One region of the Brevibacillus sp. NPDC003359 genome, then DNA from elsewhere that is predicted to be linked to it. Evidence: riboswitches for the same ligand, from Rfam matches in the RefSeq annotation. Region 1 holds a riboswitch; each other region holds the start of a gene.
What was found. A riboswitch is a leader RNA that binds a small molecule or an ion and turns the genes downstream of it on or off. The one in region 1 is predicted to bind S-adenosylmethionine.
Positions count from the first base shown of each region.

Region 2: linked by a shared signal. The riboswitch ahead of ACFYU8_RS03505 (ABC transporter permease) and the one ahead of ACFYU8_RS08180 (aminotransferase class I/II-fold pyridoxal phosphate-dependent enzyme) in region 1 are both predicted to bind S-adenosylmethionine.
Region 3: linked by a shared signal. The riboswitch ahead of ACFYU8_RS16945 (BMP family lipoprotein) and the one ahead of ACFYU8_RS08180 (aminotransferase class I/II-fold pyridoxal phosphate-dependent enzyme) in region 1 are both predicted to bind S-adenosylmethionine.

Region 1 covers NZ_JBIAOR010000001.1:1,756,009-1,759,283, forward strand. The annotation lists gene ACFYU8_RS08175 (trans-sulfuration enzyme family protein) at 1-200, opposite strand, end outside; gene ACFYU8_RS08180 (aminotransferase class I/II-fold pyridoxal phosphate-dependent enzyme) at 197-1,360, opposite strand; SAM riboswitch class I at 1,455-1,574, opposite strand; gene ACFYU8_RS08185 (pyridoxamine 5'-phosphate oxidase family protein) at 1,649-2,107, opposite strand; gene ACFYU8_RS08190 (DUF5665 domain-containing protein) at 2,245-2,586, shown strand; gene ACFYU8_RS08195 (hypothetical protein) at 2,596-3,275, opposite strand, start outside.
Region 2 covers NZ_JBIAOR010000001.1:773,864-777,138, forward strand. The annotation lists gene ACFYU8_RS03495 (rhodanese-like domain-containing protein) at 1-486, shown strand, start outside; gene ACFYU8_RS03500 (sulfite exporter TauE/SafE family protein) at 518-1,309, shown strand; SAM riboswitch class I at 1,434-1,538, shown strand; gene ACFYU8_RS03505 (ABC transporter permease) at 1,647-2,579, shown strand; gene ACFYU8_RS03510 (ABC transporter permease) at 2,584-3,275, shown strand, end outside.
Region 3 covers NZ_JBIAOR010000005.1:265,642-268,916, reverse strand. The annotation lists gene ACFYU8_RS16950 (methyl-accepting chemotaxis protein) at 1-647, shown strand, start outside; SAM riboswitch class I at 929-1,051, shown strand; gene ACFYU8_RS16945 (BMP family lipoprotein) at 1,252-2,280, shown strand; gene ACFYU8_RS16940 (ABC transporter ATP-binding protein) at 2,387-3,275, shown strand, end outside.

The sequences.
Region 1 (3,275 bases):
CGTGCACCTCCCTCCAGCGACGCAATGGCTTCCTCTAGAGCCTGCCTCGTCGGATTGCCTGATCTGGCATAATCGAAAGAACCTGGCTGATCGATATCAGCCTGATGAAACGTAGAAGCCTGATAAATGGGAACCGACGACGCACCTGTGAACGGGTCAATGCAAGTCGAACCGTGGAGGATCTTGGTTGCAAAATTCATCGTACACTCCCCCCTACGACCAAACTAGCATTCAATGCCTGAAACAAATCGGCTACGACATCATCTGGATGCTCGATGCCAACCGACAGTCGCAACAATCGATCACAAACACCGACATGCACTCTGACTTCTTGCGGGATATCGGCGTGAGTCTGCGTCGCCGGATACGTACACAATGACTCGACACCACCCAGACTTTCCGCAAAGGACACGATTTGCAGATTTTGCAGGAACAATCCCACCTGCTCTACATCGCGTACACGGAACGATACCATCCCACTATGCCCAGTCGCTTGATTCACCTGTATCTCATGCCCCGGATGCTCTGGCAGACCTGGATAAAATACCTCCGCCACTGCCGGATGCTCACGCAGCCCTTCCGCTACAATCAAGGCATTGGATTGATGACGCTCCATGCGCAATGCCAATGTTTTCATCCCGCGAACGAGAAGCCAGCAATCTTGTGGTCCAAGTACAGCACCGATTGAATTGTGCAAAAACCGGATTTTTTCCGACAACTCTTCCCCTTTTGTTACGATGAGTCCAGCCAGCACATCGTTATGTCCTGCCAAATACTTGGTTGCACTATGTAAGACGATATCTGCACCAAGCTCTAGTGGGCGTTGACAATACGGGGTTAAGAATGTGTTATCTACAATCGTAAGGAGCCCGTGTTGTTTCGCCAATTTCGTTACTGCTCGAATATCGGTAATCTGCATGAGCGGATTGGTTGGTGTCTCGACGAAGATGGCCTTTGTATCTGGGCGAATCGCATTTTTGAGTGCACCAATGTCACGCAAATCCACATACGAAAACGTAAGACCATAGCGAGAGAGCACTTGCTCGAACAAGCGATAGGTTCCTCCGTACAGATCGAGTGAAACGATTAGATGATCCCCTTGGGAAAACAAGCCCATGACGGTATGAACAGCAGCCATTCCTGAAGCGCAAGCGAAACCTGCATCTCCTGATTCCGCTTCAGTGATGGTCTCCTCCAGGATAGTGCGAGTAGGATTGGCTGTACGTGTATAATCATATCCAGTGCTCTGGCCCAAGGCAGGATGGCGATAAGCCGTTGCATAGTAAACAGGAAAGCTCACCGCCCCTGTTTTTTCGTCTCTGCCTACTCCCGCCTGAATCAACTTCGTTTCTAATTTCATATCTGTTTCTCTCCCTCCAATAGTGTTCGAGGGCATCAAAAAAGCCCCCTTTCCTCTGAAAGAAGGCTTTGTTTACGTCACCGTAAGCAAATCCTTCTCATCTTTCAGAGTTTGATAACTCTGCAGGAATTAGCACCATTATCTCCCTGTTAAAATACAGGTGATTGGTTGCCGGGCATCATCGGGCCAGTCCCTCCGCCGCTCTGGATAAGAAGATTGCTATTCAATTTGATTGACCCTAATACTAAAGGATCGGCAGGATTCTTGTCAACAATTTATTTCCACCCGTTAGTTTGCATCTTTTAAGGCAGTCATAACTTGATTGTCCAACTTCGCTGCCGCGTTTTTATCATATGTCTTTTCATATTGAGGTTCTACGGAAATACGGGAACCGTAAAACATAATATCACGAACGGCCTCAATTTTGATTTCCGCCATGGCTAGCTTGAGTGGAACACCCTCCAGTCGGTCTGTTTTGACGGTAGCACGACCATTAATGGCAAAAGAGGAGCCAGCACCGATCAAATGCAGGACAACTTGTGGTTCCTTTGCAATATTAGCCAAAATACGTGAGCGGTTATCCACGGCAAAACGAATCGTATCGGCGGTGACAGCATACGTCCAGGACAAGGAGCTGAGCGATGGTGCCCCTGACTCATGGTCTACTGTGCCCAAGGTAACAAAACGCTCCTTTTGCAAGAGCTTGTATAAATCTTCGGAAAGAGATTGGGAAACAGTTTCAGCCATTTCAAAGCCTCCTAACAAACGTTTTGTACGTTCATTGTACTCTTCGCATAGCCGATAGGCAAACCTTTCCTCTTCACCTTGATTCTGGTTGTCTTTTTCCCTAGACTGGTAGTAACGATACCGAATTGTGGAAGGGGATGGACAGCTTGTCACCTACAGATCGCCTCATGCAACAAATAGATCAAGTTCTTGAAGAGCTTCAGGAAGTTCGAAAGGTAAATGAGCGGATGCATAAAATTGCGATGTTCCTGGAGGATATCCGATTAGCAGATGTGATTCAAAATTACACAGCCCCGCGCAAGCTGCTCTGGATCAATTTCCTCGCAGGTCTTGCCCGGGGTCTGGGGTTGACGATTGGTACTGCTATCGTTTTAGCTTTCCTCGGCTCCCTCTTGACGCAATTTCTTTCGATCCCCATTCTGGGGGATTACATCAGACAATTGGTGGAGTACGTCGAGACTTACAAGCAGCGGCCTTAACGATAGAGACTAGTCTCTGTCTCCTTGATCGTTGTCATCGTCGTCATGATCATCATCGTGGTTGCCATGTTTTTTCCAATATCCATACGCGTTGCCGTTGGGATGCTTATCTTTATCTTTATCTTTATCTTTATCTTTATCTTTATCTTTATCTTTATCTTTATCTTTATCTTTCTGCTTCCCTTTTTCTTTTTCTTTTTTCTTTTTGTCATCATCATCGTCATCTGTTTTCTTCACAGGCTCGACAATAACTTTTGTGCTTAATGCGACGTCAGCTTTCTTGACCAGCTTATCGTTTTCATACAAGGCAAATTGAATCGATTTGGCGCTAAAGGAGTGATTCTTGTAAGACAATGTCAAAGAAAACTCACCTTTGTCATTCGGTTCAATTTCTTTTTTCTTCCCGTCAGGAGCGATTACAAACAATTTAGTATCGTCCTTTTTATTCCAGCCGCTTACTGTCCCCTTCACCTGAATGGACTTGGCTGCAGGATTGTTTACAGCAGTCGCCTTGATGGCATATGCGGTAGCTTGATCCTTGTCAGGAGCGTTCACGATTTCTACCTGAACGGACTCGGAATCAACCTTCTTGCCATTCTCGTAAACCTCGATCAAGGCTTTTTGATCTTTCGCTGCTTGTACGTCCTTTACTGAAACCGTAAAGCTGCCTACGCCATCCCACAGCTTCT
Region 2 (3,275 bases), 980 kb from region 1:
GCCAACTGGGCGGGATGGACTGTCGATTACAATCGACCGGTTCATGTCATGGCTACCCCAGATGAGCTGAACGAGATTTTGCTGACCTTACATTCCGTTGGGATTGATCATGTCACGGGCTTTATCGACAGCGGCAAGCTAATGGAAAGGGAAGCGTCTTCGCTCGAGACAATCGAAGAGGTTACACCGTTGGAGATTGCAGAGAGGGTGGAAAAGGGAGAGGTTCACGTAGTAGATGTACGTAATCTCGCTGAGTGGAACGAAGGGCATATTCGGGATGCACAGCACATCATGCTCGGTATGCTCGCAATGCGGCTGGATGAGATTCCTCATGATAAGCCGCTTCTCGTACAGTGCCGTTCCGGTGCCCGATCTGCCATTGGAGCAAGCATTCTGAAGGCAAATGGATTCAAGGATGTAATGAATTTGAGCGGCGGAATCTTGAAATGGCAAAAGGACGGCTTGGCACTCGCAGAACGAGAATAAAACGAAGTGAGGCATTGCAAAGGGTGAGCGTATGACTATCGACCTTATGATCACACTGTTTGTTATCGGTTTCACGGGATCGTTTATCTCCGGTCTCGTCGGAATCGGGGGCTCCATCATCAAGTATCCGATGCTCCTGTACATTCCGCCCGCCCTTGGATTCGTTGCTTACACAGCTCACGAAGTATCCGGAATAAGTGCAGTCCAAGTATTTTTTGCCACTCTTGCTGCTGTTTGGGCTCTGCGCAAAGATAAGCTCATTCATTACCAGCTCGTTCTGTACATGGGAAGTGCCATTATTGTCGGGAGCTTGCTTGGAGGATATGGTGGAAAATATCTTTCGGCAGAAGCCATTAATATCGTTTACGCCATTCTGGCCACCATTGCTGTAACCATAATGTTCCTGCCAAAAAAGCGGATTGACGAACAAGAACAGTCCGAGGTTACCTTTCATAAACCAACAGCCGTTTTATCCGCTTTGATTGTCGGAGTCTCTTCCGGAATTGTCGGGGCAGCTGGGGCTTTTATTTTGGTTCCCATCATGCTGGTGATCCTCAAGATTCCGACAAGAGTAACGATTGCTTCTTCTCTTGCCATCACCTTTCTTTCTTCCATCGGTTCGACTGTAGGGAAATGGATGGCGGGGGACATATTGCTGTGGCCATCCGTGATCATGGTTATCGCTAGCATCATGGCAGCGCCCATCGGTACGAAGGTCAGCAAACGGTTGAACACCCGGATTCTCCAAACCATTCTTGCTTTGTTGATCCTGGGCACTACAATTAAGATTTGGGCCGACATCTTCCTATTCATACGGATGTGAAGATTTAATTTTTCCATCAATCAAAGATAAAGAAAAATCAATTGTCATGGAACGGCGTTGACATATCCGAGTAAAATGATAAGATAAAAAAGAATTTTACGATGCAATTAAATTTCATAGAACATTCTTATCAAGAGTGGTGGAGGGACTGGCCCGATGAAACCCGGCAACCTTGGTCTAATTGACCTTACGGTGCCAATTCCTGCAGATGTATTCTGCGAGATAAGAAGGTGGGAACTGCGAAATCGCCCCTCTTCTTTTCGGAGAGGGGCTTTTTATATTTATAATCCGTAGTATTCATATCTTTTTACTTTGTATTATGCAAGGAGGAAATAACATGATTCATTATGCGGTCAAGCGTGGCTTTCTCATGATCGTTACGCTGTGGATTATTGTCACGGTGACGTTTGTGACCATGCACCTGATTCCGGGTGACCCGTTCGCGTCTGACGCGAAAATGCTTCCGGAAGAAGTCGTGAAGAACATGCGGGCGGAGTACAACTTGGATCAGCCAATCACGGTACAGTACCTGCTCTATCTGAAAGGATTGTTGCAATTTGACCTAGGGCCATCTATCCAGTCCAAGACGAGGGACGTGAATACGCTCATTGCGGAGGGTTTTCCCGCTTCGGCTGTTCTGGGACTCCAGTCGTTTATTGTGGCGCTGGCAGGTGGAATCACACTGGGAATCGTAGCGGCACTCTATCACAACCGGACATTGGATTTCTTGTCTATGTTTGCAGCCATCATCGGGATCTCCGTCCCCAGTTTTATTCTGGCACCACTGCTGATCAAGTACATGGCGGTCAAATGGGAGTTATTGCCCGTCGCTGCGTGGGGGAGCTGGGAGCACTCGATTCTTCCAACGCTTGCGCTCGCCATCGGTCCGCTTGCCATTATCGCCCGCTTCGTACGAGCCAGCATGCTTGAGGTTTGGCAGCAGGAATACATAAGCACGGCGGAGGCGAAAGGGCTTGGCACCTTTTCCATCGTCGTCAGACACGGGATGCGCAATGCCATGTTGCCGGTGCTTACCTTTGTCGGCCCGCTGTTTGCCAACCTGCTGACTGGGACCTTTGTAGTGGAAAAGATTTTCGCCATTCCCGGGCTCGGCAAATACTTCGTGGAAAGCATTTTTAACCGCGATTATCCCGTGATTTTGGGAATGACAGTGTTTTACAGCTTTGTACTCATTTTTACTTTGTACATCATCGACCTGCTGTATCGGGTGATTGACCCACGCATCAGATTGACGAGTGGAGGGAAATAGCATGATGGCCAATCAAGCAACACAACTGGATTCCCTGTTTCGACCGGTCGACCGAAACCGACTTTCCGAGGAAAATCGGGAACGTCCCAGTCTTGGGTATTGGCAGGAGGTATTGCAGCGGATAAGCCGCAATAAGCTGGCGATGCTCGGGTTCTTCCTGCTCATGGCAGTGGTGACCCTGTCGCTCATCGGGCCGATGCTTGTTCCCCACAGCCCGCATGAACAGTCGTTGACAAAGGGAAATCTGCCGCTGTCGGGCGAGCATTGGTTTGGAACGGATGACCTGGGCCGGGACATGTGGGCACGTACCTGGATGGGAGGCCGCATCTCTTTGTTTATTGGTGTGGCGGCAGCAGCCATCGACCTAGTGATCGGTGTTTGCATCGGCGGAATATCCGGTTACATGGCAGGAAGGAACAAGCTAGGCGACCGTGTGGACAACATCCTGATGCGTTTGGCTGAAATACTCTACAGCATTCCGTATCTGCTGGTGGTCATTCTGCTGATGGTGGTTCTTGAGCCTGGACTCACAACGATTATTATTGCCCTTTCGCTGACCGGCTGGGTCGGCATGGCCCGCCTGGTCAGAGGACAAATCATGCAGATCAAGCGGCAGGAATTTGTGCTAGCCGCAGAAAAGCTGGGAACCTCCCATGCCAAAATCATCATCAAGCATCTGCTTCCGAATACGCTCGG
Region 3 (3,275 bases), on a different contig from region 1:
TGATGAACGAGCTGTCCTCGCAGATGGAGCAAATTGTGCAAGCAGTCAATGTAGCAGCTTCTACGATTCATCAGCTCAATCGGCAGGCGAATCGCGTAGAGGAAATTGTCGGCGCTATTAATCAGATCGCGACACAAACGAATCTCTTGGCACTGAATGCGGCGATTGAATCGGCGCGTGCAGGCGAGCATGGTAGAGGATTTGCTGTTGTAGCGGATGAGGTACGCAAGCTGGCAGAACAAAGCGCGACAGCTACGCAGGAAATTACCGACATTCTCAAGTCTCTGCACCAGGAAAGCGAAAATGCGGTTCAGCATATGAGCAATGGCGAGAATTCTGTTGCAAAAGGCCGAGAGTTGGCAGTGAAAACAGTGGCGTCAATCGAAGCGGTACGCGCTGGGATGATGGCGTTCTTGGAAGCGGCTGATCAAGTAAGCTCCAGCATGGACCGGGTAAAAGTGCGCTCCGGAGAGGTTGCCATCGAGATGTCGACTATTACAGCTGTAACCGAGGAATCAGTTGCCAACTTAGAAGAGCTGTTTGCGACAGCCGAAAACCAGCATCAAAAAGTGCGTGAGATTACGGAAGAGCTGGGCGAGCTGAATACGTTGTCTCATCGTCTCCAGCAAACCTTCCATGTAAATTAATTAAAGGTTGTTTAAAAAGTCGTATTTTGATCACGAAGTAGTTCTGAAAGCTGATTCGGCATCGAAATTGACGTTCACCTTCGAAGTCCGGTGCTCATGTAGGTCTCCTACACTCCGCTCCTCCTTCTTCAGGTTCTCGCCAATTTCTCGGTGCTGAAAAGACGACTTTTTAAACTTCAACTTCGGTTCACTTATAGAAGTATTTGGAATTGAGAAAAAAGAATTGATTTTTTGAACCATTCTGCTAGAATGAATTCCATTGTAACTATATATATTCACCTACCTTATCAAGAGCGGCGGAGGGACTGGCCCGATGATGCCCGGCAACCACTGGACATGTGTATACATGAACAGAAAGGTGCCAATTCCTGCAAAACCTGTACCATGGTTTTGACAGATGAGGAAGAGAACGGCTTCGTACGCAAACTCTTCCTCCGGGAAGAGTTTTTTTGTTGTATTTGTAAAGGGAAGGGAGGAATAAACGAACGATAAATTAATTTTATAAGAGAATATTCGTAAATAGTATTGAAAAAATGGGTAAAAAGCCGTACATTACCTAATAGGATAAAGAAAAACGCAAAGTTCGGATGGGGAGAGATACATCATGAAGAAGTTATTGCTGGCATTAACGACATTCGCAGTATTGGCAACAGGGTGCTCGACTGGCACAAATGCACCTGCAGATCAGCCAGGAGGACAAGCAACAGGACAAGAGGGCGCGGGTAAAAAGCGAATTGCCTTGATTTTGCCCGAGAAAATCGGTGTGAATCCATTCTTCCAACAAATGGATGAAGGTGCGAAGAAAGCCGCGCAAGAGCTGGGCGCAGAAGTAAAAACGATTGAATCTACGGACCATGGAGCGATTGAAGAGAATCTGCGCGTGGCTGTTGCAGAAAATTATGATTTGATCATCACTTCTTCCTTTACAGCAGAGGATGCATTGAAGAAAGTAGCTACCGAAAATCCTGACCGCAATTTTGCGATTATTGATACCGTCGTCGATTTGCCAAACGTTCGCAGTGTTACCTTCCGCGAACAGGAAGCGGCTTACCTGGTGGGAGCAGCAGCAGGTCTGGCAACGAAAACGAACAAAGTCGGTATGGTTGTCGCTCTTGATATTCCGCAGTTGAAAAAATGGACAGTTGGCTTCGAAGAGGGCTTGAAAGCGACGAATCCAAATGCAGAGCTGATGGTCAACTATGTAGGAAGCTTCACTGACCCGGCAAAAGCGAAGGAATTGGCTTTGCTCCAGGCTTCCAAAGGCGCTGACTTCATTAACGGTGCAGCAGCAGTAGGCGACCTCGGCGTTTTCGAAGCGGCGAAGGAAAAAGGCTTCTTCACAGCAGGTCAGGACGTTGACCGTACGACGATTGATCCAGAGCATATTGTTCTGTCCCAATTGAAAGGGACCGACGCGGCAGCTTATGAAACGGTGAAGAACTTTGTAGAAGGAACGTTCAAACCAGGTGTGGTTGCGTATGGCTTGAAGGAAAAAGGCGTAGGCGTAACCTATGTAACGCATGAAAGCAAAACGCCTCTGAACGCTTTTATTGGTCAAGAAGTGGTGGATAAAGTGAAAGCGATCAGCGATGAGATTGTAGCGGGCACCCGCCAAGTACCAGACAAGTTCTAAATACGCACGTAAAAAAGCTTGTGCACAGTGATGGATGTGACCGACTACGGCTGTGTAGTCGGTCTTCCATTTTCATAAAAGGACGTACAGAAATGAGGGAGTGGGAATGACCGATCGCTTGGAAATGAGGGCCATGACCAAGAAGTACGGAGATTTTACCGCCAACGACAAGGTGTCGTTCTCACTGGCAGCAGGAGAAGTCCACGCGATTGTCGGGGAAAATGGAGCGGGCAAAACGACACTGATGCGGATGCTGTACGGGATGGAGCAGCCGACGTCGGGAGAGATCGTGTTAAATGGCAAGCCAGTCGTTTTTCGCGGACCAGAGGACGCGATTCGAAATGGAATCGGGATGGTTCACCAGCACTTTATGCTCTTCGGAGAATTCAGTGTGACTGAAAATATCGTGATCGGCTACGAGCCGAAGCAAGCGGGTTTTTTCAAAAGAAATGACGCGAATGACAAGGTGCGGGCGCTTAGTGAGCAGTATCGCATTCCGATTCATCCGCAGGCCAAGGTAGCGAGTTGCTCGATTGGGGAACAGCAACGGGTCGAAATTCTTAAGGTCCTGTATCAGGGAGCGGATATTATCGTGCTGGACGAGCCGACCGCTGTCCTTACCCCGTTGGAGGTACGCGACTTGCTGCAAACGATTCGAAACCTGGCGGAGAGTGGCAAGAGCGTCATTTTGATTACGCATAAGTTACAGGAGGTCATGGAGGTAGCAGATCGTATTACGGTGCTGCGCGGAGGCAAGGTGACGGGAACTGTTTCTCGGGACGAGACGAACGCGGACGATTTGGCACGACTGATGGTCGGCCGTGAATTGCAGGAGCTTTCTGAGCGTATCCCTCTGGAACCTCTACCGCTCTTGCAGGTGGAAAATCTCACGGTTCGAGAAAAGCAGACGCTACTCGATCAAGTCAGCTTTACCGTGCACCACGGGGAAATCGTAGGGATCGCCGGTGTTTCCGGGAATGGTCAATCCGAGCTGT